4 regions of the Bacteroides faecium genome follow, and region 3 is predicted to be linked to each of the others. Evidence: riboswitches for the same ligand, from Rfam matches in the RefSeq annotation. Region 3 holds a riboswitch; each other region holds the start of a gene.

Region 1 (8,377 bases), 810 kb from region 3:
CCGACGTTGTATTGCGTGACCTGATTCATATTTTTCATCCCGAATTAGTATCCGATTCACCTTATTATTACCGTCATCTGGAATGAAACAGTCCCGCAGACATACCGTTTTACTATTCAGCATATTAGGAATAGCAGCCATACTGCTGCTACTGGCAGATATGGCTACCGGAGACACGTATATCCCGATTTCCAAAATATGGGCGGTACTCACCGGGGGCGAATGTGACGAAATGACGCGTAACATTCTCCTTTCCATCCGTTTCATACGGGTAGTGGTCGCTTCGCTGATAGGCATAGCCCTTTCCGTAAGCGGATTACAGATGCAGACCGTTTTCCAGAATCCGTTGGCAGACCCTTATCTGCTAGGAGTAAGTTCCGGTGCGGGACTGGGAGTAGCTTTGTTCATCCTGGGAGCTCCGTTGCTCGGGTGGTCAGACTTTCCTTTCCTGCAATCTATGGGCATCGTTGGTTCCGGCTGGCTAGGAACCGCCGTTATCCTACTGGGAGTAGCTATCATCAGCCGGAAAGTGAAAAATATTCTGGGTGTCCTGATTATGGGAGTAATGATTGGTTATGTGGCAGGTGCCATTATCCAGATATTACAATATTTAAGCTCTGCCGAGCAATTGAAAATGTTCACACTATGGTCAATGGGCTCTCTCGGGCATATCACAACAAATCAGTTATGGATTATGATACCGGTATTACTGATAGGTCTGTTAATCTCGGTAGCCTGCATCAAACCGTTGAACCTATTGCTGTTGGGTGAAAGCTATGCACGTACAATGGGAATGAACATCAAACGTTCACGCACGCTTATCTTCCTCTCTACCGCCCTGCTGACAGGAACAGTCACAGCTTTCTGCGGCCCCGTAGGTTTTATCGGACTGGCTGTGCCACACATCACGCGGCTGCTGTTCAATAATGCCGACCACCGATTATTAGTCCCCGGCACAATACTGACAGGGCTCATCAGTATGCTGCTCTGCGACATCATTGCAAAGAAATTCACATTGCCGGTCAATTGTATCACCGCCTTGCTGGGTGTTCCGGTCATCTTATGGGTAATAGCTAAAAACTTGCGTATAATAAAATGATTCAACTCAAGGAATTAACACTAGGATATGGCCAACGCGTATTGTTGGATAAGGTTTCTGCCCAAGTCTCCGGTGGACAACTCATCGCCTTACTGGGACGCAACGGAACCGGCAAAAGCACCCTTCTACGTGCCATAATGGGACTTGAAAAAACGCAGACAGGAGAGATCATCCTTCAAGGAGAGAACATCGCTTTGCTGAAACCGGAAAGGCTTGCCCGGAATATCAGTTTCGTAACTACCGACAAGGTGCGTATCGCCAACCTCCGTTGCGAAGATGTTGTCGCACTGGGACGTGCTCCATATACAAACTGGATAGGACAACTGCAAACGGAAGACAAAGAACGGGTAGCCGAAGCCATGCGGCTGGTAGGCATGACAGACTATGCAGAGAAGACAATGGATAAGATGTCCGACGGCGAATGTCAGCGCATCATGATAGCCCGCGCACTCGCACAAGATACTCCCGTCATTCTGCTTGACGAACCGACTGCTTTTCTGGATTTACCCAATCGCTACGAACTCTGCCTGCTTCTTAAAAGACTGGCACAGGAAAAAGGAAAATGTATCATCTTCTCTACACATGATTTGGATATCGCCTTGTCACTTTGCGACTTTATCATGCTGATAGACAATCCGCAATTATATAGTCTGCCTGCCCGGGAAATGGTAGCCAGCGGTCATATAGAAAGACTATTCAGAAATGAGTCTATCACATTCGATGCTCAGGAGATGAGGGTACGGATAAGATAAAAAGCTTGTCGGTTTCTTAGTGAACCAACAAGCTTTCATTAACTATTGAAAATAAATTTTATTACAGTCAACCAATTACAACATCCACACGTACTGTCTTTTCTACGCGTTTACCATTAGATATAGCAACGACTTTACACAGTGTGCTTCCTTCTACAGTTTTCGCAGCCACAGTAAGAATTCCTTTTTCATATGTGTAAGAGACAAGATCATTTTCCGCAAATTCAACTTCACGAATAATAGCTGTAGACATATTATCCGCATCTACAATCTTCTGATTCAAATCCACAGCTTTCGTTTCTCCCGGGATCAAACGAATCTGATTCACTAAGATTTCAGGTAAGTTGGCATCTTCAAAGAAAGGCATGGCCGGAAACCAATAATAATTTTCATCTCCTGCACCGGCATAACCGTCGGCACTACCATTATCACCTTTCACAACTATCACTTTATCAACATTACCATCAGCTTTAACAATATGTACCCAGTTAAAACTTCCGCTATTTCCCCAACCGCTTCTTTTTACTGTCAGTACTAAATTATCAGAGATAGGGTCTACCCGTACACCTGCGCCATAAAATGCCAATTGCTTATCTTCATCATCTTTGCCCAATACATAAAAACTTGTATTAGCAGTCCCACTGTCAATATCATACTTTATAACATTAGCTCCCTTCGTCCAATATAATACATTCTTCTGGGTACTTGCACAAAGACTTCCGGCATTCCATGAACCCCACGAAACAGAGATTGTCATATTGTCCGGATAAGCAATTTCTTCCTGCTCCAAAGTCTCCGGATTTATTTTAATCAGGTTGGCAGAAGTTGCAATCCATACATTACCGTCTTTACTACGAGCTAATGTACAAAAAGAACCATTCAGTGTTTGTTTGATTGTTCCCGTTTCAGGTTCTACAATATAGACTGAAGGCGCTGACAACACAAATACATACGAACCTGCATAGCACATCGACCCTATCTGTCCAGTGATTCCTTCAACAGGGTCGCCCAATGTAAGATTCTCAATGTCGAACTTACGGACACCGCCATTATAGCCAATATATCCCAGTTTGTCATTGATACCCAGAAATGAACGTCCATCTCCCCCCAAGTTAGTAAACACAGTCTTCTTTTTCAAAGTCTTAGCATCGGCAACCACCAAACGATTTCCCTGCTTAGAGACAAAATAAGCATTATCTCCCCATATAGTAGCAAACTGAGTAGTTGCTCCAAAAGTTTCATTTTCTCCATTTACTGCACGATAAGCGCGATAAACTATCGTACCGTCATTCTTAAAATAGTTAACAGTCCCATTGTCGTGTCCATACCAATCTTCATTTGCAACATAAAATCCATTTGAAGGCACTAAAGCGGAGGGAGTGTCATCCTCTAATATTTTACCTCCATTATTATCATTTTCATCAGAACATGAAACGAGACCGACACACAAGGCGACTACCAACCACACGAAATACTTTTTCATAAAATTCTCTTTTGATTATTTCAAGTTATAAAATCATTTATTTAACAAATGCAAATCTTCTACCCCACAGACTTCAGTGGATGTATCTCCAAACCACCCACAGGTCTGCCTGACACCTGTATATATTTTCACAAAATCAACTCCCGGCAAATCGACTTTATTTCCATCCGAATCTACCGCCCAATCAATATCAAATGTACTGCCTTCTTCTGTGTTCAAGACATTGTCGGCATATCCCCACTCATAGGCATAAAGCACCCAATAAGGATTCCCTTCACTATATTTTTCTCCTTCATTTACTCCATTATCAGGTAATAATGTTCCCTTAAAAGTCAGAGTTTCACTTTCAGTCCATTGTGGATAATAGAGTGCATCTGCATGATAACTGATTCGTTCTATATAACCACTCCCAGTGTAGTTATCTGTCCATCGGATATATTCTTTATCTGGTGTATTTTCGTCTGGTTTATAATAAGTTATCTCATACTTTTTTTTAGTGGTCGGTTTATAATATTCACTACCAGCCAACTCATACCACTCATCATCATCCGGTTTCCCATTCTTATTTTCATCGTAGGCCACCATTACTATCCCAGGTTCAGCACTTCCCCCTTTACCGGGAGGATTAGGATTGGGATTATCGTTTGCATAAAATGCATTACCCAATACACGGAAATCACGCTGACCGGATACATTCTCAATTGTATGGTCGAAACCGACAACAATATATCCCCCAAAGCTACCTAATGACACCATTCCCTTTTTATTATTTCCAATAGCATGGAGAGCTTTTTGATTCATTGCTTCCTGCGTATCTCCTTCTTTCCATACAGGAATTGAATTAGTAAACTGCCCCGGTGCCGGACAAAAATCCAATACTTTAGTCACATACGGAGAATATACATCCGGAGATTCATAATCCCTGTCATTACCGGAACAGGCAGTCAACGCCATTCCACCCATCATAGCCCATGAGAAGGCTACTAAAAGTTTCACATTCTTTCTTTTCATTTTATTCGTTTTAAACTCAATCTGATTCATTCAAATACAAAAAGATTACATGCTGATACAGCACGCAATATCATAGAAATAGCGACATAGCAATCTCTAACAGTTTTATACCTGATTTCTACTGGAAATAAATTGCATTTTTGGAACTTTACTCCCGGAAAGCCACAAAAATTCCATTTTGGCAGGTCTTCTGACTTACTCCATTCTCCTGACGCCCTTCCCGTCCCCCATTATAGAGACAGTGGATTGAGTATTGCAGGAAAACTGTAGCGGAGCTTACAGCAGCGGGTCTGTTCAAGATTTGCACCTGATTCCCTTTTCACCACTCCTTCCGTAGCATCGGAAGAGTGACACCAAAATTTCCGGGCACAAAGATATACAAAATAACATATGTATTAAATAAAACATAAACTAAATATTTGCTTTATCCATTATTTCGCTATATTCATCCCCTAATTGGCTTCAGATAGCCATCATATCAACCGTCTGAATTAAAAGGAAACCAAGTGAAAATTCCAGATAGTTCCGAAGCCGTGAAGTTCCATTCAACTTCTAGGTATTTAACTTTTGCCACTAACCGATTGCGATAGAAAAAGGTTGGGGAAGTACCAGGAAGTCAGAAGACCTGCCAACCATATCGTAATAACTGTTTTTACTCATCTGTGCCTAAAAATTCCCATTTCACCTTCCGTATCCTCTGCTATGGGCATACTCATTTCGATACGATACTGAATCTTTACAGAAATCGAATACATTTCCCCACTGGACATTTATTCTCAATCTTGCTATCCTCCCCACCATCTTTTCGCTATTTCTTCGATGAATAAAGGGTTTACGGATAAAGGACAACAACTTCACTTGTAAGCGATTTGTTTCAAAAAATGTTCCTTCTAATGAAACTATTCGTTTCTCGGTGTGGAACACTCCGTCTCAAGCAGTGAAACACTTCGTTTCACACCGAGAAACAAAGTGTTTCAAATGGTTATCCAGAATAACGACATCATATTCCCCTCGGGATGCCGAGAAGTTTATTAGCTTTTGCCGGCAGTGCGGGTGTTATAATACTTGTTGGGCATGCCCACCTTTCGCCTTTGACGTAGACCAATATCTTTCGCAACATGAACTGGCTCTAATTATCGGAACCAAAATCACTCCTTTATATCCGGATAAAATCACGGATAGCATTTCTTACGGCAACAGGCGGATGAAAACGGAACGTAAGCGGACGGATGATTTTTTATTGGAATCCAACTGACCAGGCAGAATTTACCAAATGGTAATTTTTATCTCCTTCCATACCTCTACCTTTGTACCCGCTTTAATAAAAAAAGATAGAAAGTTATGAAAGATAGTATAGATTTCGGCAGTATGGACATCTCCACGTTATTCCGTAAATTACTGATACCTACAGTCCTCGGAATGGTTTTCTCCGCTATATTCGTCATTACGGACGGGATATTTGTGGGAAAAGGGATTGGTAGTGACGCACTGGCAGCCGTCAATATCACAGCACCACTTTTTATGATTGCCGCCGGTGTCGGGTTGATGTTCGGAATCGGCGGCTCGGTAGTTGCTTCCATTCATTTATCGCAAGGCAAACGGAAGGCAGCAAGTATTAATATCACTCAGGCACTTGTTTTCTCCGCACTCATTATACTGATTATGTCGGCTTTGTGCTTCTACTTTGTGGAACCCTTGGGACGATTTCTCGGCAGTTCGGAAAAACTGCTGCCGCTTGTGATAAAATATATGTTATGGTATCTGCCTTTCCTTGTGTTTTACGAGTTATTGAGCACAGGTATGTTCTTTATCCGCCTGGACGGTTCGCCCAATTATGCCATGATGTGCAATGCCGTAGCAGCAATGCTCAATATCATATTAGACTATATTTTCATTTTCGAGTTTGGCTGGGGAATGATGGGAGCCGCCTTTGCCACCAGCTTGGGAACAGTAGTAGGGGGACTTATGACAGTGGTTTACCTTGCCCGGTTCTCCCGTACTATCAGTCTGTACCGCATCAAGTTAAGTCTAAAAAGTCTGATGCTGACATTGCGTAACGTCAGCTATATGATAAAGTTAGGAACTTCCGCTTTCATCAGCGAGGCATCTATCGCCTGTATGATGTTTCTGGGAAACTACGTTTTCATCCGTCATCTCGGAGAAGACGGAGTAGCCGCATTCAGCATTGCCTGCTACTTCTTCCCTATCATCTTCATGGTCTACAATGCCATTGCGCAATCCGCCCAACCGATTATCAGCTATAATTTCGGAGCCGGACAACCCGGACGTGTCAGGAAAGCTTTTCATCTTGCCCTCCGAACAGCTCTAATCTGCGGAATCAGCTTCCTCGTTATCACCGCTCTATGCCGCCAGGAAATTGTCGCATTATTCATCGACCGTAGCTATCCGGCATTTGATATCGCAGTGAACGGTATTCCTTATTTCAGCATCGGATTTATTTTCTTTGCAGCGAATATGATAGGAATCGGTTATTATCAAAGCATCGAACGGGGACAGAGGGCTACTATCATTACCCTTCTCCGAGGAATCGTCTTTATGCTAATCGGGTTCTTTGCTCTACCACCGCTTCTTGGCGTGAAGGGCATTTGGCTCGCCGTTCCGCTAGCCGAGTTACTGACAACACTTTATATTATCGGAATTTATCTAAAAGATCATTTCATTGTCCGCCAATGATGAGTATCTTTGCTGCATGGATGCATTCATTGAGAAACTTTGCGGCAAGTATAAAGTATAAGAAATCGATATACAGACTTTACTGGACTGTATGGAAGAAGTACATTTCAAAAAAAGGGAATTAATAGTCCGCGAAGGAACAAAGAACAACAACCTTTATTTCATAAGAACAGGAATCTGGCGGGCATATTACCATAAAGAAGGAGTAGATACTACTATCTGGTTTGCTTCAGACGGAGAAGCCGCTTTCTCCGTCTGGGGATATGTCGATAATGCCTATTCCCTGATAAATATTGAAGCGATGTGCGACAGCGTAGCTTATCGCATTTCCCGTACCGCTTTGAACCAGTTATTTTCTTCCTCTATCGGACTCGCCAATCTGGGACTTCGCCTCATGGATCATCAATTACTCTTACAGGAGAATTGGCTTATCAATTCCGGAAGCCCGCGAGCCAAAGAGCGCTACCTCACTCTTATCAAAGAGACTCCGGAATTACTGCAATATGTCCCACTGAAACATATCGCATCTTACTTGTGGATAACGCCACAATCGTTAAGCAGGATTCGGGCGGAAATAGCTTCTTCCGTCCAATAACCTTATGTTTTCCTATACCCTCAACATATCCTCCAACTCTTTTTTCTTGACCGGCTTTGTCACGAACGCATCGCATCCAGCCTTCATGGCCTCAACCCTGTCAGAATCGAAGGCATTAGCAGTCACCGCGATAATGGGAGTAGTCTTATCAAACGCCCGTATTTTCCGTGTGGCTTCAATGCCATTCATAACAGGCATTTTCATATCCATTAAAATGGCATCATAATGATGAGCAGCGGCTAATTCCACAGCCTCTTTCCCAGTAATGGCACGGGTTAGCTCTACATTTTTCAGAATGGCTTTTACCAACATAAAGTTGCTGTCGATGTCTTCGGCAACTAATATGGACTTCCGTCGAACCCCGTCTGCCTGTGGTACATCCGGCTTATTCATCAACAACCCTGAAATTTCGTCTGCGGGCTTTGCCTTCGTCTCTTCTTCAGTATCCGCTTCTTCAATCTCCGCTTCGCACGGAAACCAAGCCCAAAAGGTGCTGCCTTTTCCTTCGTCGCTATCCACACCGACCTTACCACCCTGCACATCGACAATTGCCTTACAGATAGCCAGTCCCAATCCCGTTCCTTGCGTAAAATCATCCAGTTTGGCGAAACGCTGGAACAATTTGCATTGCTTTTCTTTCGGAATGCCGCACCCTGTATCTTCCACAAATATCCTGACTCCTTCGTCGACATATTCGTATCCCATACGTATATATCCCTTTTGGGTATGCTTGATAGCATTGG
Region 2 (8,377 bases), 800 kb from region 3:
CCAGTCCGCTGCCGGTCACATTGACGGAACTTGCTCCGTGCCACAGGCTCATGTCGTCGATGAAAAAGGACGGAATCAGTGAGAAGTCCACCTGTCCCAACATGGGGGAGTTGATGTTCATGCCGTTCCATAACACTTGCGTATGTGAAGGGGAGCTGCCCCGGAAAGAGGCGGTCGCCATCGTTCCCCGTCCATAGCTTTTGATGAAGATAGACGTGCTTTGTGAAAGAATATCCGCCAGGCTGTTGGTTATGCTTTCCCGTAGTACGAGAGAGTCGAGGACGGTTTTTGTGGTTCCGATGTCACGGAACGGACGCTTGCCCGTAATGGTCACAGTATCTATGCGCAATTGCCATGCCACGCTATTATCCTGTCCTTGTACGGACAAGATACTGCCTAGCAGAATTACAATGCCTATTTTAATTCTTTTCAGCATACGTCAGTTTTCGTTATAGTTGAAACAAAATGCTCCGGGAATGACGCCCACCTTGAAGGTGTCTACGGGCACAGCTTCGGGAGTAAACCGGTAGATAACACCGGGTTGTGTGTAGTCTATGGCATCCGCGACGTACACTTCCGAGGTGTGAGGGTCTATCGCCAGTCCGTAGAAGATACTGTTCCTGCCCGGTGACTTCAGGAACGGGCGTACCGGAACGCGTGAGTCGGTGACATCCATTCGCCAGATGTCTTCACTGATAAAATAAAGCGTATCCCGTTTGCCGTTAAGATTTACTTCCGAAGCTCTTTTCCCTTTCCCGAAAGTATAGAATTGGGTGGCTGTCCGGGTGGCGGCATCTATTTTGTAGAGAGCCGGTGCTTCGTATCCATACGGGCTGCCTTCGTATCCGCCATCGGTTATTGTCCATATTTGGTTATATTTATCAATAACGAGCGAAGTGGGTTGTACGCCTACGGGTATTTCGTCCACCACTTGGTCTGTTTCGGTGTCTATCACTAGAATCTTATTGTCGTAAGACCAGCAATTGGTGAATACATACTTTCCGTATTGCACCATTTGTTCCGTCGATTTGTGTCCTTTGGTGTCGATAGTCCCTGTCTTTTGCAGGGTTTCCGGGTTGAATATGGTGATGATGGGGGCGTACAAGTCAGTAATATAGGCTTTCGTACTGCTAACGAAATGCACGTATCTCGGTGAAGTCAGGTTATTGATACCACCGAGTATTTCAAGAGTTTGCGGATTGACCACAAATACTACTCCCGAATTATTGACGACTATGTATGCTTTTCCGTCATAAATGGTCATGGATTGTGCCACGTCGCCCAGTTTTCTTCCGTTGGCACGATAGAATGCGTCATTTTCCACTTTTTCTGTCTTCATGTCATAGAAGGAAAGGCTGGCGCTGCTATACTGGAAGTTTCCTTCATTGGTGATGAACAGTACGTTGTCCGGCACTAAAGTAGGCGTTTTTAGGGGTGGTTCGTAGTCCATGCACGATGCTACGGCAAGGAATAGGAGAAAGAGGGGAATGATTATTTGAGTCTTTATCTTCATGCGGTTGTACTTATCAACAATATATCTCTTTTTATCGGGAGACAAAAGTAGGAAAAAATAAGAAGATTCACCTCCCTCGCGAAGAAGTTTCGGAGAGAGGTGAATGAGATTGATTGGAACTTTTCAGTTTTGACTGGAAAAGTTATTTAACGAATACTACACTATTAGGATTACCTGTGCCAGTCTTTATAGGGGTATCTACGCGTATAGGTGCTCCGTCAGAATCGTAAACATATAGATCTTCTCCGCTTTGTCCGAAGCAGACATCTCCGTTAAATGGGTTTACAGAAACGCTATAACCAAGCATCAGATCAGGAATATCTGTAGTAAATGGTGTAGCAACTCCACTGAATGATACTTTTTGTAAAGTAGTTGGCATTTCATAGCTTGGGTCATACCAGTCTACGTATGTAGTATAAATAGCGTTATTGCCTATTTTAAATGCATCTACTAGATTTGCTACAGCGGGAAGAGAATAACTTTCTCCTTCTAATTTATACAATGCAGATTTCTCTGTTGTATAGTTACCCAAAGAATTGAAATAGAGAGTTCCGTTCGGAGCTTGTGCTATCAATTTTGGATTGGTGGGGACGGTAATCTGTGTTTCTGACCTAAGGTCAAGTGGAAGCTTTGAGATACTAGTACCTTGTCCGGCATATAAGTCTCCTGCATTACCTGAATTGCAGACATATACAGTATCATAAGCAATGCATATACCTTCGGAATAAGTGGCATCTAATTCTATAGACTTTGTTATTTCATAATCGAGAGTATCAATAGCTATCACAGCTCCTGAATAAAGCGTGATGTATACTTCTCCTCCATAAGCAGCAAGACGACGTGGCATAGCATTGTGTCCATTCTTTGGGTCGTCATATTGTTTCATTGTGGTGGTATATGGTACTCCTGTGGCGGCATTGAGTACCCAGATCCCTCCATTGTCAGCTGTTAAGTCATGGCCGCTGACAGCACAATATAATTTAGAACCATATTGAATGAGATCATTGCCTGTATCTCCGACTTCTAATGTGTCAGTTCCTACCCAGTTGTTATCATACGTTATCAGCTTTCCTGGCAAAGATGGCGGATTCTGTTTCCAGGTACCTTCGCATAACACGTATGCTTTCGTCCAACTCGCATTGCCTACTGCACGTGTGTTTTGTGAAGAAGGTTCATTTACTTGTCCGGCATTGTCGAACATTTCATCACTACAACTGCCCAGCACGAATGTCAATGCAAAGGCTGCATAAAAAAGATACTTCTTTTTCATTTTGTGAATTATTTAATGATTAATTATTGGTGAAATCACCAGTCGGTGAATCTTTCATTTGTTGTAAAGTCGGTTTATAACCACAGTATGTAACCTTCCATGTAGTTATCATGCCATTGTCTATAAATTCTTTGAATGAGCTATAATCATAGAGTTTAGGAAATCCCCAAATATAGACATTGGTTAATTCTTTCAGTTTTGGGAAAATCTCTTTTATGTCTAACTTATTTATTTGAGATTTATTTGAGCTTCTGGCTTTAATATACAATTGTCCCTCAATCTTTTCAATATTTTTCATTTTAATGAATGAAAAATCGGGTTGTTCATTATGGACATTTAAGTAAATGCCACCACTTCCTATGGTTTGTAAATTGGGTGCATCTAATTCGTCTGACACAACATCTACTCCTAAAGAACTTATATCAATGTTTCCGACATATTCCAAAGTTGGTAAATGAATATCATGTAATATATTGGTAGCTGTTCCCATTGAAGGGTATGATACCCATAGCTTTCCATTGATACGTTTTACATCTTTAATGATTAAATTGCTTTCTATATTGGTTCCTAAATTATAATCTTCCACAGTCGTAAATCCTTTCAGTGTGGGTGGATTCATATTCTTCGACGTAAAAGTAATACTGCCGAAGGGCTCATCTCCCGTTATGATAAATTCTTTGGTTGAGTCATCGGCTCCTATCTGTACTTTCCCCACCTTTTTCCCTTGCAGGTTTAAATCAAAAACTCCGGTGCCATTGAGTGCCAATGTTCCTGCGATGCTCTCAATATTGTTGAGGGTGTTTTTGAGACTTTCATCACTAAAAACACTACATCCGCTTAGAGTAAGTCCGGTGGTTAGATTCTTCAATACCGGAATCTTCAGGTTTTCCAGCTTAACGGCATTCTCTATACTAAGTAAGGCACACGTGGTTAACAGAGGTAAATTGATTGTCAGCAGTTCATTCGTACTCTTCTCACCTCTGATATAAAGAGATTTATTCACTACTTCCAATGCTGGTAGCTCTAATTGAGTCATGACACCTCCAATGATCGTAAAGCCATTATCGCCATCTACTCTCTTAAGGGAGTTTACATTAAACTGCTCCATAGCCGAGGCGTTAACGGTAAAGTTTCCGCTTACGGTTTCCAAATGGGGAAAAGCTATCTTTTTATAGTACTTGCTTTCGCTAATTGTAAGATTCTTGCGAACAGAAACTAATGAGGGTAAGGTGATGTCTGTTAGTGTTTCGTTATCGGTATTGCGTGAAGTGATAGTCAGGTTTCCTGCTTTTTTCAGATTGGCAAGACCGTTCAGGTTTTCTCCTTGGTAGTATCCGCCGATATTGATATCGTCCAGTACCTCTGTCAGTGCGGACAGACCGTCCAGATTCTTGACGGGGTCTTCCGCTTTTTGAGCTGTCGCGATGGAGATACTACCTTCTATAATAGTAATGTTACTTTTGGCAAACGCATCCACTTCAGCTTGAGAATTTAAAACGAAACTGGCGGCTTCACTAACGTCAGTATGGCGAACCGTATATTTGTAAGTGCGTGAAGTCCCGTTATAGGAAGTCACCGTCAGTTGCTGTTCTTCGTTCCATGCGCTGATGCCTGCCGGGTCGGGGGTGATACTTGCCTGCTCGCTGATAGTGTAATGTGCGGTTGCACCGTTAAGCTCCGTTCCCTGAGGGGCGGACAGGATGACTTTATCGTCTACTATGGCGGCTTGCCACGTGTTTTCTCCAAGAGACAGCGAGAAAGAAAGAATATTGTTGTCTACGCCGGTAAACGGGTTGTTGTCTACGCCGGTAATCGGGTTATCGTCGTCACCGCACGCAGTCAGGAACCCGACGAAAAATATCGTCAGAAGCATTTTCCAAATTTTGTTCTTTGTCATAATCAAATTCTTTATTGTTATTTAAATTGTGTACTGAAAATAAGTTTAGAGTTGTCCGGGAGCCTTTTCCATTTGTATATCCCGGAAGCCGTAAACTTCGGTAGATACTTCACCGAGAACTCCCGCTTGAGACTGGACGCCTGTCTGTACTTTTATAAAGTCTATATAACGCAGATTGACAGGAGTTCCGTCAGGATATATGGCATTCTTTATCTTGAAACCATTTCCTATGGCATTGGCATCGTGGTTATCTCCGTCAGAGAGGAAGTCTTCACCGTAGTTGTCGGCATATCCCCACTCGTAAGATTCGTTACTCCAGATTCCATTATTATTGAGGAAGGTTCTTTCTTTAATCCGGGTGCCGCGCAGTTCATAAGAGTCTCCCTTCAGCCAACCGGGGAAAGCCGGTCTCAAATCTGTAGTTCCTGTATTGCCACGGTTGTCTATCCACTGTACGGGCATATTGTAGGTAGGGGGGCGGTAGTAGGTGACGGAATAATTCTGCCAAGTGGTAGATTTGCCTGTTTCGCAGCCTTTCAGTTCATACCATGTGTCGTCCGGCAGTCCGTTTCCGTTTTCATCCTGCATCACGTAGACTATCCCCGGCTCGGAACTTCCGTTGAAAGCATTGCCTATGATTGAGAAGTCGTATTGGTTGTTGTCGCTAGCGCTGGCATTATAAACGCTATGATCGAACCCTACAACGATGTATCCACCCCATGCTCCCAATGAGACATAATTGTCTACTTCGTTCATCCGGGTTTCGGCATAACGGCATGCTTCTGCTTCCGTCTTTCCGCTTATTTGTTGTACGAACTGTCCGGGTGCAGGCAGAAGATTATATACCGTTACTTTGCTGCTCGAACTTCCGGCTTGCGGAGCACGGTAACGGGCTGTTTCGTCCGATTGCAGGCATTCTATGGTTTGTGCAGCCTCTGCTGAAACATCGCCGTCTGTTCCCGTTACTTTCACTTTGTATTCTCCTGCTGCCGGTGGTGTAAAAGTAAAGGTTGGTTTTGTTTCGTTCAGGTATGGTTCTCCGTTCACTTCCCATGCGTAAGTGGTATTCTCTGTGTTGTCCGTAATAATAGGAGCTACACAGGCGGCGCGTCCTGCGGGTACAGTTTGACGTTCGTTCTCAAAAGTAATATTGAGCTTTCTTTCGGGTGCTACCCGTATGGTCGTTGTTGCTTTCCCGGGGCCGTCTTCATTCGTTACTGTAAGAGTTATATTAAACGAGCCTTCTTGTGTCGCCACGAATGTGTACTCTTCTTTATCACCTATGATAGCGCCTTCTTCATTCGTCCACTTATAGGTGCTGCCTTCCGTGAAGTTTACGGCTGACTTGATAGTAACACTTTCTCCTACATACGTAGAATAATACTGGATTAACGATACTGACGGAATCATCTTGTCCATAACGTCTATCCGGAGTTCTTCCTGGGCACTTCCGTTTTTCGCGTCTACCCTGAAAGTGAAGAACTTTTCCCCGTCTGCCGGCGATGAATAAGTGAATGAGGCGTCTGTACTGACAATCTTGCCTTTCTCGTCCTTCCATGTATATACGGGATCGGTGGCGTTATCCACAACAGGGGTAATAGTGATATCCTTTAGTATTTTCACAGTATAAATACCGGTACCATTGTCGAAAGTAATGACAGGTGGGTTCTTTCCGTCTCCGCCCGGAGTGATAACTCCTTCGTCTTCTCCGAGATTGCGGTCATTTCCGCAAGAAGCAAGAGCGGCGATGCAGCATAGCATTAGTAACTTAGCGATTGTTCTCCAAAATTCATTCATCATAAGTCTCTTTTTAATTGGGTTATAAACAAGAGTGATAATGAATTTTACATGGAGCGGCAGATATCTCCGGCAAGTGTAGTCATGAAAGGAATCTTCTCAACCGCACACGATATGTGTTGTTGAGAATAAAACTTCGAACTGCTTCCCGTATGCCGCAGGAGTAAAATTCAATCGAAAAAGGTAGGTCTTCTGACTTATTCCCTTTATTTGTAGTGCCTTCCCAGTGAAAAAATCCCAGTGACAAATTACTACAAACTGTACTGCTTTTCAACAGCAGTACGGGAAAATACAGCAGCGGATACTGTTACCGATTCACACGGTATTCCCTTTTAATCTTCTATATCGTGACATCCACAAGGAATGTAATGCATAGAAGAACCAAATTCATGACGACAAAGATAGGCATATTTTTTACATATAATGTCTTTTGTTTGCTGATTTTTTTATTTCAATTTAATATGTGTCAAAGATATTTAGATAGTAACAAAGTGAAAAATGTTCTGTTTTTAAGATTTTCTTGTAGATAACTGAAAGATAAAAGTCTATTTTAGGAAGAAAATTGTATTCTCTTCTGCATGAATATGCGAAATATCTCCTTGAAAGTGTATATGGGAAGAATAAGCATACGTTTTTGAATATTATAAATGTTTGCTTGGTCGGTGAGTATGATGAGTTTCCTTTTAAAGGAAACCAGTGTTTCTTTTAAAGGAACGGGGCGATGCCTTAAAAGGAAGGTTTCGTTGCATGAAAATGAGCCTGTTTTGACTGTCGGATAAGGCTCTTTTATGCTGGTTGCTTTTGCTTTGTTGTTGTTTTATATTTGATAAATTGTATGTAGAATAGTATGTTTGATGTGATGTATGTTTGTGTTTTCTTCTTTTTTTTATTAAACCTGATGGTTTTAGACGTATATCTCTTTCTTTCTGATTCTTTGTAGTTCTTATTCTTTCATCTATTTGCATATTATTCTGTTTATGAGTGGAATTTCCGTAAGAAACAGATATCAGACTGTTCTTTTTTTAATATAGGGATGCTACCATTCTTTTTTTCAGATTTATCATAACATTTCGGGACTCTTTTATTAACTTTGTCCGGTTTTTGAAATAAATTGAATTTAGGACTTAACTACTATATGATATGAATGTTTGTAAGTTGGTGGGATTACTTTTACTGCTGCTTTCTGTGCATACAGTTTCATATGCCCAGCAGGTGAGAACTGTTCGGGGAAAAGTGCAGGCGATGGAAACCGGTGGTAATAAGAAGCAGCCCTTGCCTTCTGCAAGCATCGTTATCCTGGAGAAGAATGACTCTTCGTTTGTGAAAGGTGCGACGAGCGACCGAAATGGTCGGTTTACTCTCAATTATCAGTCGCAGAAGAAAAAGCAATATTTGATGAAGGTTTCTTTTATGGGGATGCAGTCGGTGTATCGTGCGCTGGGTGATTCCGCATCGGTGAATGTCGGCACGGTGGTGCTCAAGGATGAGGATATCCGGATTGATGAAGTGACGATTACGGGGAAATTGAAGGAAGTGGTGATGGAAGGGGATACGACCGTTATCAACGCTGCTGCCTATAAGACTCCCGAAGGGGCTTATCTGGAAGATTTGGTAAAGCGTGTGCCGGGACTGGAGTATAATAAGAAAGATAATTCGTTGACTTACAACGGTCAGCCTATCAGCGAAATCAATGTTAATGGGGAGTCCTTCTTCTCCGGAGATAAAAAGACAGCGCTCGAGAATCTGCCGGCAAACTTGATTAGTAAGCTGAAGGTGTACGACAAGAAATCAAAAGAGGAAGAATTTACGGGCATCAGTTCGGGAGAAAAGAAATATGTGCTCGATCTGCAAACCAAGGATGAACTGAACAAGACTTGGCTGACAAATGCGACAGTAGGGT
Region 3 (8,377 bases):
CAAAATGGCGAACATGCTGAAAAAAGATAAGAAAACAGCCAAAGTGCCTATCATCTTCATCACAGCAAAAGATACTGAAAACGATACCGTAACAGGATTCAACCTGGGCGCGGACGATTATATCTCGAAGCCTTTCTCCCTGCGCGAAGTCATAGCCCGTGTGAAAGCCGTATTGAGACGTACGGCAACGACGGAAACGGAAAGAGCGCCCGAACGGCTTACTTACCAGACACTTGTCATCGACATCACCAAGAAGAAAGCGAGTATCGACGACGAAGAAGTGTCATTGACCAAAAAAGAATTTGAAATCTTGCTTCTGCTGGTACAGAATAAAGGGCGTGTATTCTCACGTGAAGATATTCTGGCACGTATCTGGAGCGACGAAGTGTATGTGCTGGACCGTACTATCGACGTAAACATCACCCGTTTGCGCAAAAAGATAGGAGTGTACGGCAAATGCATTGTCACACGTCTCGGATACGGATACTGTTTTGAAGCTGAATAACTATTTATCATGAACCTGCCTGTAACTCAAAGACATTTTCTTTCTTTCAGCCGGAAGCTTTTCCTTTCGGTTATTTCGTTGTTCCTGGTATTCGTTGTCTGTTTCATCGCGTACCAGTACCAACGCGAACGGGAGTATAAAGTAGAACTGCTGAATACCAAACTGCAGGATTACAACAGCCGGCTCTACGAACGGCTGGATGAGCAACCGCTTGACAACGGAATTATCAACGATTATATCAATAATCATATTCTGGAAGACTTGCGTGTAACGCTTATCGACCTGGATGGAAATGTGGTTTACGACAGTTATCCGAACCACGACGAGCAGATGGAAAACCATCTGAACCGTCCGGAAGTACAAAAGGCACTGAAACACGGAAACGGATATGACGTGCGCCGTACTTCGGAAACGACAGGAGTTCCTTATTTTTATTCGGCTACACGTTATAAGGATTATATTCTCCGCTCGGCATTACCATATAATGTCAGCCTTATCAACAATCTGCAGGCAGACCCGCATTATTTATGGTTCACCGTAATCGTAACTTTGCTGCTAATGATTATCTTCTACAAATTCACGAACAAACTGGGGACTTCTATCAGCCAGCTCCGCGAGTTTGCCATGCGTGCCGACCGGAACGAGCCTATCGAGATGGCGATGCAATCGGCTTTCCCGCACAATGAACTGGGAGAAATATCGCAGCATATCATCCAAATCTACAAGCGGCTGCACGAGACGAAAGAAGCTCTCTACATCGAACGCGAGAAGCTGATTACCCATCTTCAGATTTCTCACGAAGGATTGGGAGTATTTACGAAAGACAAAAAGGAGATTCTTGTCAACAATCTCTTTACCCAATACAGCAACCTGATTTCGGACTCTAACCTGGAAACTACGGAAGAGGTCTTTGCCATCAGCGAACTGAAAGAGATTATACATTTTATTAATAAGAACCAGCAACAGCGTTCAAGAGGGAAAGACGAAAAGCGAATGTCTATCACCATCAACAAGAACGGACGCACGTTTATCGTTGAATGTATCATCTTCCAGGATGCAAGCTTTGAGATTTCAATCAATGATGTCACCCAGGAAGAGGAACAAGTGAATCTGAAACGGCAGTTGACACAGAACATCGCGCATGAGCTGAAAACGCCTGTCAGCAGTATTCAAGGGTATTTGGAGACTATCGTCAATAACGAGAATATACCGCGAGAGAAGATTAATGTATTCCTCGAACGCTGCTATGCGCAAAGCAATCGGTTGAGCCGCTTGTTGCGTGATATTTCCGTACTTACCCGCATGGATGAGGCTGCCAACATGATTGACATGGAACGGGTGGATATCAGTGTACTGGTAGGAAATATCATCAACGAAGTTTCACTGGAACTGGACGAGAAGCATATCACGGTGGTTAATTCTTTAAAGAAGAGCATACAGGTCAAAGGAAATTATTCCCTGATTTATTCCATCTTCCGCAATCTGATGGATAATGCCATCGCATATGCCGGAACGAATATCCAGATTAATATCAATTGTTTCCGTGAAGACGAGAGTTTCTATTATTTCAGTTTTGCCGATACGGGAGTAGGCGTATCCCCCGAACATCTGAACCGTCTCTTCGAGCGTTTCTATCGTGTAGACAAAGGCCGTTCGCGGAAATTAGGCGGAACGGGTCTGGGACTGGCTATCGTGAAGAATGCAGTGATTATCCATGGCGGCATCATCTCTGCCAAAAATAATCAGGGCGGCGGACTGGAGTTTGTCTTTACATTGGCAAAGGAGAAATAAGATTTTCAAGAAGCAAGGTTCTTTTAAAAGAAGACAAAGAAGAAAAGGAAGAAAAATTCTTTGTATAAAATGAAAAGGCATTATCTTTGTCTTCTATGTAATTCATAGAAGTTCAATTATAATAATAGCCAATTATGAAAACGAATCTAAATATTCTTCCTGTTGTATGTCTCCTTTGTCTTTGTGCCTGCAAAAACGGCAATGCTTCCGGCTTAAACAAAACCGAAGTAGCACAGGATACTATCAAGACTTTCACATTACCAACCATCCCGCCGATGCTGACAGCCCCGGATTTACGGGCGGATTTCCTCGTCAAGCATTATTGGGATAACGTAAACTTTGCCGATACCAATTATATCCATCACCCCGAAGTGACCGAACAAGCTTGGGCGGACTATTGTGATATACTGAACCATGTTCCATTGGAAACTGCACAGCAAGCTATACGGAAAACAATCGAACGGACAAATGTGGATAAGAAAGTATTCACTTACATCACCGACTTGGCAGACAAATATCTGTACGACCCTAACTCTCCGATGCGTAACGAAGAGTTTTATATCCCTGTACTGGATGCCATGCTAGCTTCTCCCGTACTGGAAGAAATAGAAAAGGTACGTCCGAAAGCCCGTCGTGAACTGGCTCAGAAAAACCGTATCGGAACCAAAGCTCTGAATTTTAACTATACATTAGCTTCCGGTGCGCAAGGCTCTCTTTATCAACAGAAATCGGACTATACCTTATTATTTATCAATAACCCGGGATGCCATGCCTGCACGGAAACAATCGAAGCATTAAAAAACGCCCCTATCATCAATCAGCTTCTATCTCAAAAGAAGTTGACCATCCTCTCTATCTACCCCGACGAAGAACTGGACGAATGGCGGAAACATCTGAATGAATTCCCGAAGGAATGGATTAACGGATATGACAAGACCTTCGCTATCAAGGAACAACAACTGTATGACTTGAAAGCCGTCCCTACCCTCTACCTTCTGAACAAGGATAAGACAGTACTTCTGAAAGATGCTCCCGCGCAAACCATCGAAGAATACCTGCTAATGAAAGGCGAACAATAAGCATCTCCCACGTCACCCACACCGCCCACACCACACCACCCACACACGTGCCCACGCCGCATGGTCTCCCGGCCTCGTTTTTTCAGCGTCAAGCGCAGGTGTTTTCTTCGGCGTTAAGAAGGGCAGACTGTTTGAGCGTAGCGAGTTTCTGCCCTTTAGCCGGAGAAAACACCGGAGTAGCTGAAAAAACGCAGCCTTGATTCTTTCTTTTTGGTTCTTTTTCTTTCGTATCAAGACGAAAGAAAAAGAACGCCCCCTTTGCAAAAGCCAAATAAACTCCCTATCTTTGTCGCGCATTGGTTCGCAGACCTCAAAACATACGAGGAAAGCGATTAAAAGGGAATCAGGTGTAAATCCTGAACAGTCCCGCTGCTGTAAGTTCTATAAATGTGTTGCGAGCAACCTACTTTTAGCCACTGGAAAGAAACTTCTGGGAAGGCGCCCGCAACAGGAACGAGTCAGAAGACCTGCCGTGCACCCAATTTCACTGCTTTCGAGGAAAAAGCGTTGAGTCTAATGAACCGGACAATCCGTCTATCATTTCATTCATCACTCTGATTCAGAGAAAGTGTGTTTTAATTAATAAACTCTGCCAAGTTTATTTATGCGTGTCCGGTCGAAGGGATTTCGCCCGGACACTTTTAAAAGTGAAAAAATAGACCAGTAGTAGGATAAGGATGAGACATATAAGGCTATACAAGAGTATCTGTGCAGTAATCTGCTGCCAGCTTTTATTCCCGACACTTTTCGCACAACAGCAAAAAGTAGATACAGCACATACATACTCCATCCCCGAAATTACAGTTTCCGATATTTACCAAACACGAGAGATACGTTCTACCGCTCCGCTACAAGTACTTTCCAAAGATGCACTAAAAAACCTGCATGCCCTGCAAGTTTCTGACGCCGTGAAGCATTTTGCCGGAGTAACCGTGAAAGATTACGGTGGCATCGGCGGACTGAAAACCGTATCCATACGCAGCTTGGGCGCACAACACACAGCCGTGGGTTATGACGGAATCACCGTAACCGACTGCCAGACAGGACAGATTGACATCGGTCGTTTCTCGCTCGATAATGTAGACCAGTTATCACTTAGCAACGGTCAGACTGATAATATCTTCCAGCCGGCACGTTTCTTCGCTTCGGCAGGAATACTGAATATACAGACACTTACTCCCCGTTTCAAAAAAGGGAAACGTACGAATATCAGCGCGGCTTTCAAGACCGGCTCATGGGGACTGGTCAACCCATCGGTTCTGTTAGAGCAACAACTCAATTCTAAGTGGACAGTCACAGCCAATGCCGAATGGATGTCTTCAGACGGACAGTATCCATATACCCTGCACTACGGAAATGCAGAGGGTGACCTGACGTCACGGGAGAAAAGAAAGAATACCGACGTACAGACTTTCCGTACCGAGGCCGGACTTTACGGCAACTTCTCCGACAAAGAACAATGGCGATTGAAAGCCTATTACTTCCAATCTTCCCGAGGATTACCGAAAGCTACTACACTTTATAACGACTATTCCTCACAACACCTGTGGGACAAGAATACATTTGTACAAAGCCAATACAAGAAAGAGTTCAGCCAACAATGGGTATTGCAGACTTCCGCCAAATGGAACTGGAGCTATCAGCGTTACCTGGACCCCGACACCAAAAACTCTTTAGGAAAAACGGAAAACAGTTATTACCAACAGGAGTACTATCTCTCCGCATCGGTATTATACAGATTATTGAGCAATCTTTCATTTTCCCTTTCGACGGATGGGAGTATCAATACAATGGATACTAATCTTACTAATTTTGCGCAACCCACCCGCTATTCATGGCTGACAGCTTTTGCAGGAAAATACGTGAATGATTGGCTCACAATCTCCGCATCCGCTTTGGCGACTATCATCAACGAAGATGTAAAGGAAGGCGGAAGTGCCGGCAATCACCGCAAATTGACGCCTTATATCAGCGCTTCATTCAAGCCTTTCCGTAGCGAAGAGTTCCGTATCCGTGCCTTCTATAAGGACATCTTCCGCCTGCCAAGTTTCAATGACTTATATTATCAGGAAGTGGGAAACACCAAACTGAAACCTGAAAATGCAAAGCAATATAATATCGGTCTGACTTATAGCAAGAATGTATGTACATTCATTCCTTATCTTTCGGCAACCGTTGATGCATACTATAACAAAGTAACGGATAAAATCATTGCTTATCCTACCAAGAACCTTGCGATATGGAGCATGAGAAACTTGGGAAGTGTGGAGATTAAAGGAATTGACGCCACAGGAAACTTGTCTCTCCAGCCTTGGGAGAAAATCCGTATCAACCTGTCCGGCAATTATACATACCAACGGGCGTTGGATGTCACTGACCCTAATTCGAACAAGGATAAATCGACTTATAAACATCAGATAGCCTATACTCCCCGTGTTTCTGCCTCTGGACAAGCAGGCCTCGAGACACCATGGATAAATATATCTTACTCATTCCTTTATTCAGGAAAACGCTATACAGTAGGACAGAATATCGCAGCAAATCGACTGGATAGTTACAGTGACCATAGTATTTCAGCGAGCCGCGACTTCCGGATAAGAAAAGTTACAAGTTCGCTATGTGTGGAAGTATTGAACCTGATGGACAAAAATTACGAGATTGTACGATACTTCCCAATGCCGGGACGTTCGGTAAGAGCAACGCTAAAAATAATATATTAAAAGCAGGATACTGATATGAAAAGGAAATTGACATATATATTTTGGTTCTGCCTGCCCATCCTATTATTATTCACTGCCTGTGATGATATGGAAGACAAGCCTTTCACTTCTGACATTGCAGGTGACCCGACTGAAACAGATACAGCCGAGCTCTATGCGTTATGTGAAGGACTATTCAATCAGAATAACAGTTCATTGATGCGTTTCTCTTTCGGAAACCAGAGAATGGTGCGCAACTATTTTAATACAATCAATCATCGGGGATTGGGAGATACGGCAAATGATTTAGCCATTTATGGCGGCAAGATATATGTCATTGTCAATGTCTCCAGTACAGTGGAAGTAATAGACTTCCGTACAGGAAATTCCTTGAAGCAAATTCAAATGCTGACCGAAAACGGAAGTTCACGTGAACCGCGATACATCGCCTTTCATAAAGAAAAAGCGTATGTGTGTTCTTATGACGGAACAGTGACACGTATTGATACAACTTCCCTCGCCATAGACGGTGTCACTTCCGTAGGACGTAATCCCGATGGAATCTGTGTACAAAACGAAAAGTTATATGTTTCCAATTCCGGCGGACTGGATTATGCATCCGGTCTGGGAGTAGACAATACTGTATCTGTGGTCGATATCGCCACATTCAAAGAAATCAATAAAATTACAGTAGGACCGAATCCGGGCAAGATTGTAGCCGGAACGGATGGAACAACCGTTTATGTAGCAACCCGTGGAGAAGATGTAGAAGCAGGAAATTATAACTTTGCAAAAATAGACTGCCTGACAAATGGAGTGACTCATTACAATGAGAAAGTACAGAACTTCGCCATTGACGGAGAGATTGCCTATCTATACAATTACAATTATAGTACGCAAACATCTTCTATCAAGGCATTCAATCTGAAAACAGGAAAAACCGTTCGTGAGAATTTCATCACGGATGGAACAAGTATCGATACTCCTTATGGAATCAATGTGAATCCTTATAGTGGTAACGTGTATATCACAAATGCTTATGATTACACCATATACGGAGATTTGCTCTGTTTTAACCAACAAGGACAACTGCAATTCCGTCTGAATAATATCGGACTGAATCCGAACACGATTGCATTCAGCGACAAGGCTTCACAAAGCGACATTGATGATAATACCGAAGAAGCTGAAAATTCATTGGCTTTCGCCAATAAAGTATGGGAGTATAAGCCAGCTCCCGGACAGTTTATCAATACGAGTACGTCGGCTTATGAGACAGGTTTCACTGCCGAACAAGTTTTAGAGCGTGCCACAGAAAAGCTAAAGAAAAAATCAGTTATCTCATTAGGCGGATTCGGTGGAACAATAACAGTAGGATTTCCTCAACCAATCCCTAATATCGAAGGGGAATATGATTTCAAGGTATGGGGAAATGCCACTTACAACAATAACACTGGAACAGGAGCACTTGGTGGAAGTGCTGAACCGGGAATTGTATTAGTCTCAAAAGATATAAATAATAATGGGATACCTGACGATGAATGGTATGAGTTGGCAGGTAGTGAGTACGGAAAAGATACAGAAATACGTAATTACGCAATCACCTATTATCGTCCCCAACCAGCCAATGGCGATGTCCGCTGGAAAGATAATTTAGGAAAAGAGGGATTCGTCAAACGTAACACATTCCATCAACAAGATTCTTATTATCCGAACTGGATAGAAGAAAACGAAATAACTTTCCATGGGACACGTCTAAAAGACAATGCCGTAGAAGAAGGCAATGTTTGGGTAGGTTATTGTTATCCTTGGGGATATGCAGACAATCATCCCAACAGAACCGAATACAGCCAATTTAAAATAGACCGGGCTGTAGACCAAAACGGACAACCTGTATTATTAGACCAAATAGACTTCGTAAGAATCTATACCGCCGTCAATCAGGACATAGGCTGGACAGGAGAAATATCTACCGAAGTCGTCACAGTAGAAAACTTACATTACAAAAAATAATCAAACAATTAATAATTAAAATTAGAGCAGAAACATGAAAAAGTTATCTTTATTCTTATTAGTATCCATATTCGCTTTTTGCGGATGTAGTGATGATAACGATGAAACAAAAGGGGGTGATGATGAAACAAAAGGTGGTGACAAAAAAGAAATTGTCATTAGTTTCGAGAACCTACTAACTGAAGCTGAATCTGAATTTAAAACAACAGAGGGAGAAGTAGATGGCTACTATACGAAGTGCAATTTCAAAGACCCTCAAAATCTAATAGAATTACCACATTACTACAGTA
Region 4 (8,377 bases), 680 kb from region 3:
CTGAACCCCATCAAAGAACTCGCTCACATCGTCAAAATGCATGGCAAAAAACTGATAGTTGACTGTATGAGCAGCTTCGGCGGCATCCCCCTGGACGTGAACGAACTTGGCATCGACTTTTTGATTAGTAGCTCTAACAAATGTATCCAAGGCGTGCCGGGCTTCGGATTTATCATCGCTCGCCGTTCGGAACTGATGCGTTGCAAAGGCGTTGCCCGTTCTCTTTCCCTGGACATCTACGACCAATGGGAAACGATGGAAAAAGGGCATGGCAAATGGCGTTTCACTTCGCCTACTCACGTTGTCCGTGCTTTCAAACAGGCATTGACGGAACTGCTCGAAGAGGGTGGAGTAGAAGCGCGTAGCCGCCGTTATTGCGAAAATCACCGCGTACTGGTAGAAGGTATGCGTTCCCTCGGATTCGAGACGTTGCTCGAAGATGGCATCCAATCGCCCATCATAACTTCTTTCCTCTATCCGCATAAAGAATTTGACTTCAGGGCTTTCTATTATGCATTGAAGAGCAAAGGATTCGTTATCTATCCGGGAAAGATTTCGAAGGCAGATACCTTCCGCATTGGAAATATCGGCGATGTGCATCCCGAAGATTTCCGTCGCCTGGTAGAGGTAATCCGTGAAACGGAATATTAAAAAGCTGAGATGGAATAGAAAGCTGACTGAATGAAACAGAATCAAATGAAACAAATCAAATGAAGTTGATTGAAAGGAATTGATAGAATAAAGTCAGTTGAATGAAGTCAGTTGAATGAAACAGATGGAATAAAGCAGATGGAATGAAGTAAATTGAATGAAGTAAATTGAATAAAATAGACGGAATAAAGTAATTCCCCTGTCAAATAATAATGTGTAGTATGTTTTTAAGCCCTGAAAGATAAGGAATACGAGTTACTCCAGTCTTTCGGGGCTTCCTCTTTATTTACTTTTGAGCGTAGAAGGCTGTGACAACCTCAAGCTGCTGACAATAGCCGCCACAACTGCAAACCCGCTTCCCACCATCAGACAGACAGCCGTACTCCGGTCGTGCGTGACAAAACTGAAAAGCAAAGCCACCAACGTCGTTCCCGTAGTCTGCCCCAAGAGACGTGCCATCCCTAACATTCCGCTTGCTCCGCCCGAACGTTGTGTCGGGGCTGACGAGATAATTGTACTGTTATTCGGTGTTTGAAACAACCCGAATCCCGCCCCGCATAACATCAACCTCAGAATAATACTAATATCGGACGACTCGGCAGTCAAGCTCGAAAGCGAGAAAAGCCCGACGGCAAACAGCACCATTCCGATACTGCCTAATATCCCCGGATGGATACGCTCGACGAGATACCCCGCCAGCGGTGCCGTGACAAGCGTAGCCAACGGCCACGGAGTAAGCAGTAACCCGGTCATCACCTCACTGTGCCCCAACGTATTCTGAAGGAAAAACGGCAGAGACACCATCGCCGACATTTGCGCAATAAACGAACAAATAGAAGTCAGAATAGACAACCGGAAAATCGGTATCCGCAGCAAGTCGAGCGGCAGGAGCGGAGTTGTCTGAGTCAATTGCCGGCGTACATAGTACGTCCCGACTACCGCCAACACCACCAACTGAACGACAAGAAAATCCATCTTCTCATGATGCGCGAATCCGTCCAATGTATAAATCAGTAACCCGAAAGTTATCGCATTCGCTATGGCACTAATATAGTCGAATTTCCGTTTCGACAATTCTTCCTGCTTTGGTAAATGCTTGATACCCAAAACTAATGCCGTGATTCCTAACGGAACGTTAATGGCAAACAACCAATGCCAACTGGCAATGGAAAGAATACCACTAGCCACGGAAGGCCCGGCTGCCGCCGATATGGCCACCACCATCGCATTAATCCCCATCCCCCGTCCAATCTGGCTTTTCGGATAGATATACCTCAACTGCGCCGTATTCACACTCGTAATGGCAGAAGCGCTGAACCCTTGGAAAATACGTGCCACCGTCAGCGTCCAAAACGAATCGGACAGCGCGCAAATCAGCGAAGTGATACAAAACAACCCGATGCCCGAAAGAAAGACTTTCCGATAACCTATTATTTCGCCCAAAGCGGAAAAGGACAACAGAGAAATGACAATTGCCAACTGATACCCATTGATAATCCACGTAGTCACGGCAGGCGTCGTTCCGAAGTCGTGCGAAAGCGTAGGCAATACGATATTAACTATATTGATGTCCAGCACCGACATGCAAAGAGCGAATCCGACGGATACCACCGCCCAAATTCGTTTGGGCATCGGCAATCCGTCGGATTCGTCAGATATATGAGCAGTATTTATTGTTTGTACCATAAAAACTTATTCTTGTAGAATTTTCCTTCTTGTGAATTTTTTCTTTTTATAGAATTTATATTTTCTTGCAGAACTATCTTCTTTCTGTAAAAGTAAACAAAACAATCGTACAGGTGTTTTTGTTTCCTTTGAAAAATAAGTTTTTTTAGTGCTGGGGGATATCCTTACCTCAGCTCAGATTTACCTCAACTTCGGAATTACTTTAATTTCAGAATCCGCTGATTGCTGCTGCCACGAAATTCCAGATAAGGAGAAAAGAGCGACTGCTCGAAACGTCCGTCCACCAACACATCAATGTAAGGAAGAACAGCCTTCAACCGCGGTTCCGCCTGAATCTCCTCATACGTATAACCGGTGTAGCACCACACGTTCATCCCCGTCTCTTCTTTCACCCGCTTGGCGAGCAACAGAAACGCTTCCGGATGAAAAAAAGGGTCCCCACCGGAGAAAGTCACCCCATCCAGCAACGGATTCGCCTGAATCTCCCTAATGATAGATGAAACCTTCTCTTCCGTCAACGGTTCCCCCGCCTTCGGATTCCAACTTTCCGGGTTGTGGCAACCGTGGCAGTGATGAGAGCATCCGGCAAGGTAAATAGAATACCGAATACCTGCACCGTCCACTATCGTTTCGGGATAAGTCCCTAATAAGTTGAGAGTTGAGAGTTGAGAGTTGAGAGTTGTCATTGCAAATTAGAATAAGAAACTATAAATTAAAAAAGAGAAGGAAGAGTTGAAGCTCGAAATAGGGTACCATCATCTCTGATTCTACCTTAACTCTCAACTCTCCCTTCTCCACTCTCAACTTCTACAAGTGCTTTACGCGGTCTTTCTCTTCTGCCCGTTTGGCAGAGTTCCAAGAGCTCAGGTCGCCCGTCAGATAACCGGTGATGCGGCGCATACGGAGAATGCTTTCACTTTGGCAGACAGGGCATTTGTCGAAAATCACCCCTTTGTAACCGCAGTTGTGACAAGTATCTACCGGATGGTTGATAGAGCCGTAGCCGATTCCCTCGTCATGCATCACTTTCACGATTTTGGCGATGGCACGCACATTCTTCTGCGCTTCCCCGTCCAGTTCCACATACGTGATATGTCCGCCACGGGTGATGGCGTGGAAAGGAGCTTCCCGCTTGATTTTCTCGACGATGCTGATAGGCTCTTTCACGTCTACGTGGAATGAGTTCACATAATAATCACGGTCTGTCACTCCGGGGATTTTTCCATATTTCCGGCGGTCCATCTTCGTGAAACGTCCAGAAAGTCCCTCGGCAGGAGTAGCCAGTACCGAATAATTCAAGTTATATTTCTCCTTGTATTCGTCCACTACCTTATTCATTTCCATCACGGCTTCATACAGCGTGTCCCATGCCTTCTGGCTGTGACCGTGCCCTTTACCGTAAAGAGCTACCATTGCATTGTGTCCGCCGATAAACCCGATACCCAACGTACCGCTGCGCAATACATCGCCTACCTGCTCGTTCGGATTCAGCTCTGCACCGCCTTTCCACACGTTGTTTGCCATCATGAATGGGAACTGGCGTGCCAGTGCCGTGCGTTGGTATTGGTAACGTTCGTAAAGCTGGTCGGCTACCAAAGCAGCCATATTGTGTACGGATTCGATGAAAATCTCTTTTGCTTTCTGCTCGATAGCATCCGTGTTGCGTTCGTCTTCTATCAGGTTCTCCGCCTTGATACGGGCTTCGATAGCCAGTCTCGGCATGTTCAGCGTGGTGAAAGAAAGATTACCGCGTCCCAAAGACGATTTTTCTCCCGCCACATTTTCAAACACACGTGTACGGCAGCCCATTGTTGCCAATTCGTAGATATAACGTTTCGGGTCGTCCGCTTTCCATTTCTCGTTCGTGTTGAAAGGCGTATCGAGGAACATGAAGTTCGGGAACAACGCTTTTGCAGTAGTCTGGCAAGCCTTCAGCAACAAGTCAAAGTTCAGAGCTTCGTAACTGTCTTTCATCGCGTCCTCTATATTCTCCGCTTTCATCGCTTTCTCAAAATCCTTTTCCGAGTAAGACACCCCGTCTTTCACCTTGAAAATCTGAATCGGGAATACAGGAACCTCGCCCCGGGTACCCAAGCCCTCGATGGTAGCTTTCAGCAATTCTTCAATCACCATACGGCCTTCGGCAGAAGTGTCCGTACCGTAATTGATAGAACTGAACACCACCTGGTTACCGCCGCGTGAGTGCATAGTGTTCAGGTTGTGGATAAATCCTTCCATCGCCTGGTGTGTGTCCTTGCGGGTCTGCTGGTATGCCTTCTCCGTGATGCGTGCCAGGTGTTCCTTATCTATAATGATTTGCAGGGCTATCAACGCGATGCGCAGCGTTTCGCGTTCCGCTTCGGTAGACTTGATAGACGGCAGATACTCCTTAATCAACGTGCGGATTGCCTTCTCATCCGCCTGACTGCCGTTCTCCATCGCCACATAGAAATTGATGAACGAAGCCAGGTGCTTACGGAAAGACTTAGCCACCCCTTTCGCCATGAAGAAGTCGAAAGCAGGAATCGCTTGTCCGCCGTGCTGCTCGTTCTGGTTGGTCTGGAAAATGATAGTCGCCAACGTTGCGTAGCTCTGAATACTTTGCGGGGTACGGATGCTGCCGTTCTTTGTGCGGAAGCCGCGTTCAAAGAGGTCGTCCATGTCATATTGGATGCAAGTCGTCGTCTTGGTCGGATAATAATCCAAGTCATGGATATGAATGTCGCCCAACTGGTGCGCTTCGGCAAAACGCTTCGGCAACAGATATTTATAAGTATAATCTTTGGTTACTTCAGATGCGAAAGTCATCATCTGTCCGGCAGGGGTGTGACTGCTCATGTTAGCGTTGCTCAGGTTGACGTCGTTCTTGTCAATGGCAACGATACCGTCCATCACGTGCTTCATCTGGGTTTTCTTGTCCCGTTCCGTATTCCGCCATTCGCGATAGATGATGTACTTCTTCGCTACTTCCGGCCGCACCTTCATCAATGCCTTTTCCACTAAATCCTGAATCTCCTCTACGGTAATCGTAGGAGTGGCAAACTGGCTGATTACATTCATCGTGATGTCAGCCACCAACTGCTGTTCATCCTGAATCCCCGTTGCACTGAATGCCTTGCTGATTGCATTCTTAATCTTACTGATAGAGAAATCTTCTCTTTTACCATCACGTTTGATGATACAAATTTCCGCGTAGTTCATAACTTTAACTCCCGAAAGCTTTAATAAATTAATAATTGAAAATTAAAAATTGAAAAATGAAGAAAGAGAATCCAATAATCATGCAGGCGTTTAGTATAACCAGTCTTTATTTTTTTAATTCTCAATTCTCAGTTTTCAATTCTTTCCGGCAGGTCTTCTGACTTATCTCTCCCTCGCAGCGCCTTCCCACACCTACCGGTGCAGTGACATAGTGTGCGGATTCACAGAGAATTACAGCAGCGGGTACTGTCGCCGATTTGCACAGCGTTCCCTCATTGACTAAACCTCTTTTTAGCTCCGAAAACGGGTACAAAGATAGAAGATAATCCAATACCCCGGTTAGCTTTTAACATTAAATTTTGGGAAACTTTTCTTTCTCTCTGATACAGAAAGTTTTCCAAAACGGAAAACTTTTAAGAAAATACTTTTGTGGGAAGTTCTCTATTTTGCTCTTAAGGAAAGGACTAAAAAAACTCTGTTTTTTAGATGGGTGGCTGGTAGGCGATTTTTATTTCGCCACGATAACCTCAATGTCATAACCTATGAACAGTCCGCTTTCTATGACGCCGGTGATTTTCTTCAGCCGTTCTTCGAGGGAATCGTCAATGGAGCTGAAGCGGGTGTCGAGGATGAAGTTTCCGTTTTCTGTAAAGATTGGCCCGTCCTTTCCGTGGGCGGGACGGAGAATGATTTCCGATGCGCCTAAGCGTTGCAGTTCGCTTTCTGCATAAGCCAGTGAATCGGGAAAGATTTCCACGGGAACGGGGAATTTGCTTCCCAGCCGGTCGACCCGTTTGCCGGGGTCGATGATGATGAATGTCTTACGGCTGCTCCGGATGAGCAGTTTCTCTTTGAACATGGCTCCGCCACGACCTTTTATCAGGTTCTGCTGCGGGTCTACTTCGTCCGCTCCGTCGAAAGTCCAGTCGGGACGTTTGTTCCAGAGGGTGGTTTGGGGGATACCTAGCTGTATGCAGGTCATGGAGATTTCTTTGGAAGCGGGGATAACTTCGATATGCAGGTGCTCTTCGCGAATCCGCCGTGCCAGTTCGAACAGTGTCAGGTAGACGGTGGAGCCGGAACCGGCTCCGATGGTTTCCCCGTTTTTGGCTATTGCGGCAATCTCGCGGGCTACGTGTTCTTTCGCTTCACGGTTGATAATGGTGTCCGACCATTGAAGCTGCTTTATCAGATAATTTTCCCAGTCCATAGGTTTGCGTTTTATATTTCTCTAATATATATAACGGTTGAACGGATAGGTTTGTTTATTTGTTAATGTGTTAACTAATTAACGGATTAATGGTCTGATTCGTTAAATAGTTATAGCTTAAGGTGGATTTAATGATGCTCTGTTTGTATGTGTGATTGTATGTGTGTATATTTGTAGCATCAATAAGATAAATATACTGATAATCAAATAATGGCACGTCCGATTCAAAATACTCCTACTATAAAAGGTGAGGATGCTAAAAGATTTAGAAAAGAACTTTTGGAATCTCTTACCAAGAAGCTTACGCCCGAAGAAAAGGCTGCAAAGAAAAAGGAAATCAGAGAGATGGAAAAAAGTTATAATTTGTTAGTATCGATTTCTGGTGGAACATTCTATTGACTTTTGGGAGTTGCTGAAACAGGGAAAAGTAACAGTAACCCACTTAAATACAGATTATGAGTTTAAGTCGTTCAATTGCGGGAATACCGATTTGAACGATTTTTTATTTGCTGATTCGAAAATATACTTAAAGTATCTTCGCTATACGACAACGTTGCTGGAAACTGAAAATCGGATAATAGCTTATTACAGCCTTGCCAATGATTTGTTAAAGATATCAGATCGCCAGGATTTTGCTGATGAGATGGAAGGTTGTAGAGATAAAATTGAGTTTGATTTTTGGGAACGATTTTTAAACCAAAAGATGTATCCAGCAGCAAAAATAGGAAGACTTGCCGTGGATAAAGATTTTCAAGATCAAGGTATTGGTACTTTTCTTATCAGGTCATTAGTACAAAGTTTTATTAGGAAAAACAAGACTGGCTGTCAGTTTATAACTGTAGATGCTATTAATGATAATACTCAACGAACTATAAAATTCTATGAAAATAATGGTTTTAAGTATCTCACAATGAATGACGTGAATAGAGAGTCGAGACAAATGTATAAATCGTTATTGGAGTATATCTAGGAGTAAACAGATTTCTATCTCAAATATTATTTTAGTGGTTAGTTAATTTTTAACCTAACAGCGTTAAATGTTAACGAGTCTCTGTATTCTATTAAACCGTGTTATAAATCATCCTGCTTTGCCCCGAAAATTTGGAGATAAGCCGAAAGTCCGTATCTTTGTACTGTGTTTTTCATAGTATTAGATTTAAGGTTAACAAAGATTGGCTGTCTGGGATAGATAGCCTTTTTTTTGTCCCTACGTTTCGTTACAGAATCAGCCAGATTGCAATGATATGTCCTATGCTCCCGCCCAGGCAGAACAGGTGGAACGTGGCATGCATATAAGGCTTGCGCAATGAGTAGAATACAGCTCCCACAATATAAGAAACTCCACCGCCTATCAGCCACCAGAAAGCGGGAGCGGCTCCTGCCATCTCCAACTGGTCCAGTAAAGGTTTCAAGGCGACCAGTATCGAAGCGCCCATCCCCACATAACAGACCGTTTCGAGATTGCTGTGTTCTTTCAGCTTTTTAAAGCTGAGAATGAAACCGACAACAGCCGACAGCCATACAAAAGAGAAAATCCCCCATCCCCATCCGCCTGCATGCCGTAGTATGAGCAGTGTGAAAGGCGTATAAGTACCTGCAATATGGAGATAGATAGCACCGTGGTCGAAC

Evidence for each region. A riboswitch is a leader RNA that binds a small molecule or an ion and turns the genes downstream of it on or off. The one in region 3 is predicted to bind cobalamin.
Region 1: linked by a shared signal. The riboswitch ahead of BacF7301_RS25570 (PKD domain-containing protein) and the one ahead of BacF7301_RS22485 (TonB-dependent receptor plug domain-containing protein) in region 3 are both predicted to bind cobalamin.
Region 2: linked by a shared signal. The riboswitch ahead of BacF7301_RS25525 (PKD-like domain-containing protein) and the one ahead of BacF7301_RS22485 (TonB-dependent receptor plug domain-containing protein) in region 3 are both predicted to bind cobalamin.
Region 4: linked by a shared signal. The riboswitch ahead of BacF7301_RS25060 (anaerobic ribonucleoside triphosphate reductase) and the one ahead of BacF7301_RS22485 (TonB-dependent receptor plug domain-containing protein) in region 3 are both predicted to bind cobalamin.

Annotation. Positions count from the first base shown of each region.
Region 1 covers NZ_CP050831.1:6,725,004-6,733,380, forward strand. Annotated here, with positions in the region: gene BacF7301_RS25550 (ABC transporter substrate-binding protein) at 1-86, shown strand, start outside; gene BacF7301_RS25555 (FecCD family ABC transporter permease) at 83-1,099, shown strand; gene BacF7301_RS25560 (ABC transporter ATP-binding protein) at 1,096-1,851, shown strand; gene BacF7301_RS25565 (DUF5074 domain-containing protein) at 1,919-3,334, opposite strand; gene BacF7301_RS25570 (PKD domain-containing protein) at 3,368-4,288, opposite strand; cobalamin riboswitch at 4,509-4,718, opposite strand; gene BacF7301_RS25575 (DUF2284 domain-containing protein) at 5,283-5,600, shown strand; gene BacF7301_RS25580 (MATE family efflux transporter) at 5,687-7,039, shown strand; gene BacF7301_RS25585 (Crp/Fnr family transcriptional regulator) at 7,104-7,634, shown strand; gene BacF7301_RS25590 (ATP-binding protein) at 7,647-8,377, opposite strand, start outside.
Region 2 covers NZ_CP050831.1:6,713,940-6,722,316, reverse strand. Annotated here, with positions in the region: gene BacF7301_RS25545 (TonB-dependent receptor plug domain-containing protein) at 1-436, opposite strand, end outside; gene BacF7301_RS25540 (YncE family protein) at 440-1,513, opposite strand; gene BacF7301_RS25535 (YncE family protein) at 1,656-2,783, opposite strand; gene BacF7301_RS25530 (DUF5018 domain-containing protein) at 2,803-4,680, opposite strand; gene BacF7301_RS25525 (PKD-like domain-containing protein) at 4,726-6,480, opposite strand; cobalamin riboswitch at 6,643-6,878, opposite strand; gene BacF7301_RS25520 (outer membrane beta-barrel protein) at 7,618-8,377, shown strand, end outside.
Region 3 covers NZ_CP050831.1:5,913,056-5,921,432, forward strand. Annotated here, with positions in the region: gene phoB (two-component system response regulator PhoB) at 1-505, shown strand, start outside; gene phoR (two-component system sensor histidine kinase PhoR) at 515-2,296, shown strand; gene BacF7301_RS22480 (DUF5106 domain-containing protein) at 2,431-3,375, shown strand; cobalamin riboswitch at 3,656-3,864, shown strand; gene BacF7301_RS22485 (TonB-dependent receptor plug domain-containing protein) at 4,053-6,095, shown strand; gene BacF7301_RS22490 (YncE family protein) at 6,111-8,087, shown strand; gene BacF7301_RS22495 (DUF4465 domain-containing protein) at 8,122-8,377, shown strand, end outside.
Region 4 covers NZ_CP050831.1:6,597,681-6,606,057, reverse strand. Annotated here, with positions in the region: gene BacF7301_RS25075 (2-aminoethylphosphonate--pyruvate transaminase) at 1-651, shown strand, start outside; gene BacF7301_RS25070 (MFS transporter) at 934-2,337, opposite strand; gene nrdG (anaerobic ribonucleoside-triphosphate reductase activating protein) at 2,535-3,023, opposite strand; gene BacF7301_RS25060 (anaerobic ribonucleoside triphosphate reductase) at 3,145-5,538, opposite strand; cobalamin riboswitch at 5,669-5,855, opposite strand; gene rpiA (ribose 5-phosphate isomerase A) at 6,047-6,748, opposite strand; gene BacF7301_RS25050 (hypothetical protein) at 6,959-7,147, shown strand; gene BacF7301_RS25045 (GNAT family N-acetyltransferase) at 7,131-7,718, shown strand; gene trhA (PAQR family membrane homeostasis protein TrhA) at 7,966-8,377, opposite strand, start outside.